Linked DNA regions of Magnetospirillum sp. XM-1. The protein of the gene in region 2 interacts with the protein of the main gene of each other region in a pairwise test. Links are inferred from orthologs where the notes say so. Each region holds a gene or a part of one and is shown on either strand. Other genes may lie near its edges.

Evidence for each region.
Region 1: the proteins of XM1_RS19140 (region 2) and mrdA interact in binary tests that used the Escherichia coli proteins (3 or more experiments, as listed by UniProt). The link is inferred for Magnetospirillum sp. XM-1 from one-to-one orthologs.

What each region holds. Positions count from the first base shown.
Region 1 is NZ_LN997848.1:4,426,360-4,429,580, reverse strand. Bases 70-2,976 are described here. They hold mrdA (penicillin-binding protein 2), read right to left. Parts: upstream 2,512-2,976; coding sequence 628-2,511; downstream 70-627. Other genes in these bases: mreD (rod shape-determining protein MreD), read right to left, coding at 2,514-2,976; rodA (rod shape-determining protein RodA), read right to left, coding at 70-627. Also shown: more of rodA, read right to left, coding at 1-69; more of mreD, read right to left, coding at 2,977-3,029; rod shape-determining protein MreC, read right to left, coding at 3,145-3,221. UniProt on the Escherichia coli protein: Catalyzes cross-linking of the peptidoglycan cell wall. Responsible for the determination of the rod shape of the cell. Is probably required for lateral peptidoglycan synthesis and maintenance of the correct diameter during lateral and centripetal growth.
Region 2 is NZ_LN997848.1:4,127,296-4,130,778, forward strand. Bases 73-3,241 are described here. They hold XM1_RS19140 (penicillin-binding protein 1A), read right to left. Parts: upstream 2,860-3,241; coding sequence 286-2,859; downstream 73-285. Other genes in these bases: XM1_RS19135 (hypothetical protein), read right to left, coding at 73-126; XM1_RS19145 (hypothetical protein), read right to left, coding at 2,996-3,241. Outside these bases: more of XM1_RS19135, read right to left, coding at 1-72; more of XM1_RS19145, read right to left, coding at 3,242-3,328; XM1_RS19150 (N-acetylmuramoyl-L-alanine amidase), read right to left, coding at 3,333-3,483. UniProt on the Escherichia coli protein: Cell wall formation. Synthesis of cross-linked peptidoglycan from the lipid intermediates.

The DNA.
Region 1 (3,221 bases), 300 kb from region 2 along the record:
GGGGATGGCGGCCAGACCGCTGGCGATCACCACCACGAACTTCCAGATCCGCACGCCCGCCATGAAGAACAGGGCGCCGGAACTCATCACCAGCATCATGGCGGTGCCCAGGTCCGGCTGCTTCAGCACTAAGATGGCCGGCGCGAACACCATGATCAGCGGCGGGATGAGGAACAGGGGGCGGCCGATCTCCTGCTGGCCGGCGCCGTGGAAATAGCGGGCCAGCGACAGGATCAGGGCGATCTTCATGATTTCCGAGGGCTGCAGCTGGATGAAGCCCAGGTCGATCCAGCGCTGCGCTCCCATGCCGATGGTGCCCTTCAGCTCCACCAGCACCAGCAGCACGAAGGCGATGGCGTAGAAGGTGTAGGCGTGGCGCATCCAGAAGCGCAGGTCGATCATCGCCACCGAGATCATCAGGCCGATGCCGACCGCGAAGCGGACCATCTGCTTGGTGGCCCAGGGGTCCATGGACCCTTGAGCGGCGGAATACAGGGTGGCGAACCCCACCGAGGCGATGGCGGTCAGCACGGCGATCAGCGACCAGTTGATCTGCCAGATCTTGTCGCGCATGGACATTTCGGCGCGGTTGAGGCGCGACGGCGTGCGCGGCAGCGGCCTCAGCATCTAAAACCTCCTCAGGTCGGGGGCGATGGAATCGCCTCCCGTGTCGGTGGCGACGCGGGCCATGTCGCGCTTTTGCACCTCGATCATGATGTCGCGGGCGATGGGGGCGGCCACAGCTGAACCGCCGCCGCCATGCTCGACGATGACGGCGATGGAATAGCGCGGGTTCTCTTCCGGGGCATAGGCCACGAACAGGGCGTGGTCGCGCTCCTTCCACGGCAGCTGGTCGTTCTTCTTCACGCCGGTCTCGCGCTCGCGCATGGTGATGCGGCGCACCTGGGCCGATCCGGTCTTGCCCGACAGCCACATGCCTTCCTGGCTGATGCGGGCCTTGTAGGCGGTGCCGCCGGGCTCGTTGGACACGGCGAACATGCCCTTCCTCACCCAGGCCAGGGACTGGCGCGAGACGTCGAGGCTGGGCCAGGAGGGGGCCGTGCGGCTTTTGGCCGTCTTTTCGCTGATCTGGTCGCGGGCCACATGGGGCACCACGGCGAAGCCGCCATTGGCGATGCGCGCCGTCATGGTGGCCAGCTGCATGGCGGTGGCGGTGACGTAGCCCTGGCCGATGGCGTTGATCAGGGTTTCGCCGGGGTGCCAGGGTTGCTTCAGCGCCGCCTTCTTCCAGGCCTTGTTGGGGATGATGCCCGATTTCTCGCCGGGCAGGTCGATGCCGGTGGGGGCGCCCAGGCCGAACTTCTTGGCCATTTCGGCGATCTTTTCATAGCCGACGCGGCGCGCCACTTCATAGAAGTAGACGTCGCAGGAATTCTTGATGCCGTTGACCAGGTCCTGCGCCCCGTGGCCTTCCTTCTTCCAGCAGTGGAACTTGATGCTGCCCAGCTGGGTGTGGCCCGAGCAGAACACCCGCATCTCGGGCGTGATGTCGCGGGCTTCCAGCGCGGCCAGGGCGGTCAGCATCTTGAAGGTGGAGCCCGGCGCGAAGGTGCCGCCGATGGCCTTGTTGGTCAGCGGCGAGCGGGGATTGGTGGACAGGTCCTTCCATTCCTCGTTGGACAGGCCGCGATTGAAGGAATTGGGGTCGAAGGACGGCGTGGACGCCATGACCAGCACGTCGCCGTTATGGATGTCCATCACCACCACGGCGGCGCTCTCTTCGCCTAAGCGCTGGGCGGCGTATTCCTGCAGCTTCATGTCCAGCGTCAGGTTGAGGTCGATGCCGGGCTCGCCCTCCTTCCTTTCCAGCTCGCGGATGACGCGGCCCACCGAGTTGACCTCCAGCGTCGAGGTGCCGTGCCGGCCCCGCAGCGCCATGTCGTAGATGCGCTCCACGCCGCCCTTGCCGATGCGAAAGCCCGGCAGTTCCTCCAGCGGGTCGCCGGTCAGCTCGTTCTCGGACACCGCCGAGACGTAGCCCAGGATATGGGCGCCGAGCGATTCCAGCGGGTAGTAGCGGCTTTGGCCCACGTCGATCACCACGCCCGGCAGGTCGGCGGCGTTGACCTCGACGCGCGCCACTTCCTCCCAGGTCAGGTTCTCGCGCACGCTCAAGGGCACGAAGCTGCGGCGCCGGCGCACCTCCTTGTGGATGCGGGCGCGGTCACCGTCGCCGATGGCGATGATCTTGGACAGCGCATCCAGGGTGTAGTCCAGCGACGGCGTCTGCTCGGCCACCACCATGACGCGGTAATTGTGCTGGTTGACCGCCATGGCGATGCCGTTGCGGTCGAGGATCAGGCCGCGCGGCGGGGCCAGCAGGCGGGTGCTGATGCGGTTGTCCTCGGCCTGGACGGCGTATTTGTCCGCCTCCATGACCTGCAGGTAGTACATGCGCGCCGCGAGCGCCCCGATCAGGGTCGCCTTGCCGCCCGCCAGCATCATGGCCCGGCGCGAGAACAGCTTGGAGCGGTCGTTGTCGTGGTACATGGCTACACGTCGCGCAGGAAGGCCAGCTGCGTCCGGGCCAGCGTCCAGGTCAGCAGCGGGAACAGAGCCAGCGTCATCAGGTACTCGAACACCACCGGGGTGATGTCTAAGGGCCTTCCCTTGACGAAGGACAGCAGCAGCCAGGCCATGCCGATGGCGCCCGCGGTCAGCAGGCTGAAAGCCCACCACGTGACGGCGAAGGACTTGCCCAGGAAGAACTTGCGCTGCGACGCCGCCGTCCCCTGGACCAGCAGCAGCACCAGGGCGTTCACGCCCAGCGGCGTGCCGGCGACGATGTCGTAGAGCAGGCCGATGACGAAGGCCAGCCAGGCGGGCAGCAGGTCGGGCCGGTAGATGGCCCAGTAATAGACCCCCATCAGCGGCAGCATGGGGGCGATGCCGGAAAAGCCGGGGATGTGGGTGGGAATGGCGGTGAGAAGGAGCAGGAACACGGTGATGCCGAAGGGGACCGAGTGACGGACCCAGGTGTCCATCTTCACCCAGACCGAGGGCTTCATGCCCGCCGTCCCTGATAAGGAACGGCGGGCATTTTGCTATACCTGCCCTCGCCGGGCGGGCGCATCCGCGCCAATGGGCGCTGGATAAATGGATCAGATAAGGCGATGGCCGGTGTCACTCCTCTTTCCCCCGGCGGCGGCGTTCGGGCGGCGGGGGGCGCTCGAACGGCAGGATGCCGCCCAGGCCGAAAT
Region 2 (3,483 bases):
GGGGAAATAGTAGATGTAATCCGCCGCGACACTGCCGCCTTTCACCGGAAAGGCGGGGCTGATGAAAAGATGGAGGACAAGCAGCAGGAGCGCCGCAGCCAATACGGGCCAAATCTTGCCGATCATGGCCTGGAAAGATGCGCAGCTTCCAACTGTCACGCCCCCCTCGTTATCTACGAGCCTTTATCCTCCCTGAAAAATATATGGATATCCCTACGAAGGGCAATCCAGCCTCTTTGCCGGATTGCCTTAGGTAGGGGGTGTCTGCCGACCCGTGAAAAAGCCTCAGTACAGCCCGCCCGCCGAGGGTGCGGGACCGGCCGCCGGGGCCTGAACCGGCGGCGCGGCGGGAACCCCGCCATCGGCGGCCGGGGACTGAACACCGGCCGGCGGGATCAACTGGACATTTCCGGCCGAGGTTCCGCCCTCCTCCGCCCCCAGGAAGGGCGCGAAGCTGAAGCCGGCATCGACGCCGCCCGAGCCTTCGAGAACGTCCTCCTCGTCGCCGGGCATGCGGTCCGAGCCCTTGAACGCCTCGTAGATGGCCTTGGCGTCGCCGGGCATGGCCGGCTTGCCGGTGGAGGCGTTGACGCGCACCAGACGCACGCCGGGCGGAACGCGGAACGGCGTCGGCGGCTTGTCCTTCAGCGCCTCCATCATGAAGTCGCGGAAGATGGGAGCGGCGATGGAGCCGCCGGTCTCCTTGTGGCCCAGGGTGGCGGGATCGTCGAAGCCGACGAACACGCCCACCGCCAGGTCGGGCGAGAAGCCGACGAACCACACGTCGTTGGAATCGTTGGAGGTGCCGGTCTTGCCGGCCAGGGGCTTGCCCACCGCCTTGATGGAGGTGCCGGTGCCGCGCTGGACCACGCCCTCCATGATGCTGACCATCTGGTAGGCCGAGACGGGGTCGACCATCTGTTCGCGGATGTCGGGCAGCACCGGCATGTCCTGGCCGGTGAAGCGGCCCGCCGAGCAGCCGTCGCAGAACCTGAGGTCGTGGCTGAAGATGGTCTTGCCGTTGCGGTCCTGGATGCGGTCGATCAGGGTGGGACGCACGCGCTTGCCGCCGTTGACCAGCATGGCGTAGGCCGCCGTCAGCTTCAACGGCGTGGTCTCGCCGGCGCCCAGCGCCATGGACAGCTGGCGCGGCAGGTTGTCGTAGATGCCGAAGCGGCCCGAGTAATCGGCCACCTTGTCCATGCCGATGGCCTGGGCCAGACGCACGGTCATCAGGTTGCGCGACTTCTCGAGGCCGACGCGCAGGGTGGTGGGCCCCAGATAGTCGTCGTTGTAGTTCTTGGGCCGCCACAGGGGCAGGCCCGGCCCCTGGGGCAGGGCGATGGGGGCGTCAAGCACCAGCGAGGACGGCGTGTAGCCGCTTTCCAGCGCCGCCAGGTAGATGAAGGGCTTGAAGGCCGAGCCCGGCTGGCGCAGCGCCTGGGAGGCGCGGTTGAACTGGCTCTTGCCGTAGGACCAGCCGCCCACCATGGCCATGACGCGTCCCGTATGGGGGTCGATGGCCACCAGCGCGCCCTCGACCTTGGGAATCTGGCGCAGGCTGAAGGAATTGGCGGGATAGGGCTTGCCATCGTCGCCCTTGGCCACCGGCTCCACTAGGATGACGTCGCCCAGCGCGACCACGTCGGCGGGCTTGCGGGGGAACGGGCCCATGGTGGACTTTTCCAAAGCGGGGCGCGCCCATTTCATTTCGGTGAAAGGCACCCGGCCCACCTTGCCGCCCACCAGCCCCAGGGTCGCCTCGTGATCGTTGAGCGCCAGGACAACGGCGGTCTGCCACGCCTCGTCGGCGCCGCCGGGCTTGGGCACGGCGGCCAGCAGCGGCCCCCAGCCGGCGGCGGCGGGAATGCGGGTGACGGGACCGCGCCAGCCGTGGCGGCGGTCATAGGAAGCCAGTCCCTGGCGCAGCACCTTGGAGCCCACCGCCTGCAGCCTTGCGTCCATGGAGGCGCGCACCACCAGGCCACCCTTCCACAACGCCGATTCGCCGTACTTGGCCTGCAGTTCGCGGCGGATGTCCTCGGCGAAGTAATCGCCGCCCTGGGTGGCCTGCATCTCCTTGCGGGTGCGGACCTCCAGCGGCATGGCCACGAAGGTCTGGTACTCGGTCTGGGTGATCTTGCCGTCCTCGAACAGACGCCCGATCACCCAGTCCCGGCGCTCCTTGGCGGCCTGGGGATGGCGATGGGGGTTGTAGTTGTTGGGCGCCTTGGGCAGGGCGGCGAGGTAGGCGGCCTCGGCCACGTTCAGCTCGTCCAGGCCCTTGTCGAAATAATTGAGCGCGGCCGCCGCCACGCCATAGGCGCCGCTGCCCAGATAGATCTCGTTGAGGTAGAGCTCGAGGATGTGATCCTTGGTGAAGGTCCGCTCGATGCGCAGCGCCAGGATGGCTTCCTTGACCTTGCGCTCGATGGACACCTCGTTGGTCAGCAGGAAGTTCTTGGCCACCTGCTGGGTGATGGTCGAGGCGCCCACCGGCCGCCGGTCGGCACCCTTGCCCCGGTTCTTCAGGTTGACGACGATGGCGCGCGCGATGCCCACCGGATCGATGCCTGCATGGGAATAGAAATTCTTGTCCTCGGCCGACAGGAAGGCGTCCTTCACCAGCTGGGGAATCACCGGCAGCGGCACGAAGACCCGCTTTTCCACCGCGTATTCCGCCACCAGGCGGCCGTCGCCGCCATAGACGCGGGTGGTGATGGGCGGCTCGTAATGGGCCAGCTGGTGGTAGTCGGGCAATCCCCGGCCGTAATGCCAGAAGACGAACAGCGTTCCCGCCGCGCCGACGATGGCCAGCAGGATCAACAGGCTGAACAGTCCAAGCAGGAAGCGGAACATGGGATTGGGCGCCTCAAGGGTCAGGCCCGGTGGTACCGCCTCGCGGCCTCCGGCGTCAAGTGCGGGGAAGATGCAGGCGATGGAGGCGGCTGTCCACTGTCATATGAGCAGGGGAGGCATATGGGCATGGCGGCCTTCACGGCCTGCGCGAGGCCGCCTTGATGGGGGCGGGGCAGTCGATGCGGCTGGTGCCGACCAGGGCGGCCTTCATTCCCTTGGGCATGCCGCGCAGGATGTCCTCGGAGGCCTGGGCCAGTTCGGGCCGCGTGGGCGGCGCGCCGCTGGTGACGACCATGTGGTTGCCGGGCCCCGAACGCAGGTTGTAGTCGGTCCAGCGGTAGACCACCATCCAGCACGCCGGCACCGGCCGGGCGCAGGTCAGGCAGGGCACGGACGGCTTGGGCTCGGCATGGACGGGAAACGCCATGACCACGGCCAGCAGCAGCAGCGGGAGCAGGCGGAAGGCCACGGCTTTAAGGCCGCTTCGCCTTGAGGTTGGGCGGGAAGAAGCGTTCCACCGCCTTGGCGACGGACTTGGCCAGGCGGGCGCGGTACTGCGGCTGGCGCAGCATCCTTTCCTCCGCCTCGTTGGAGAGGTAGCCCATCTCCACCAGCACCGCCGGC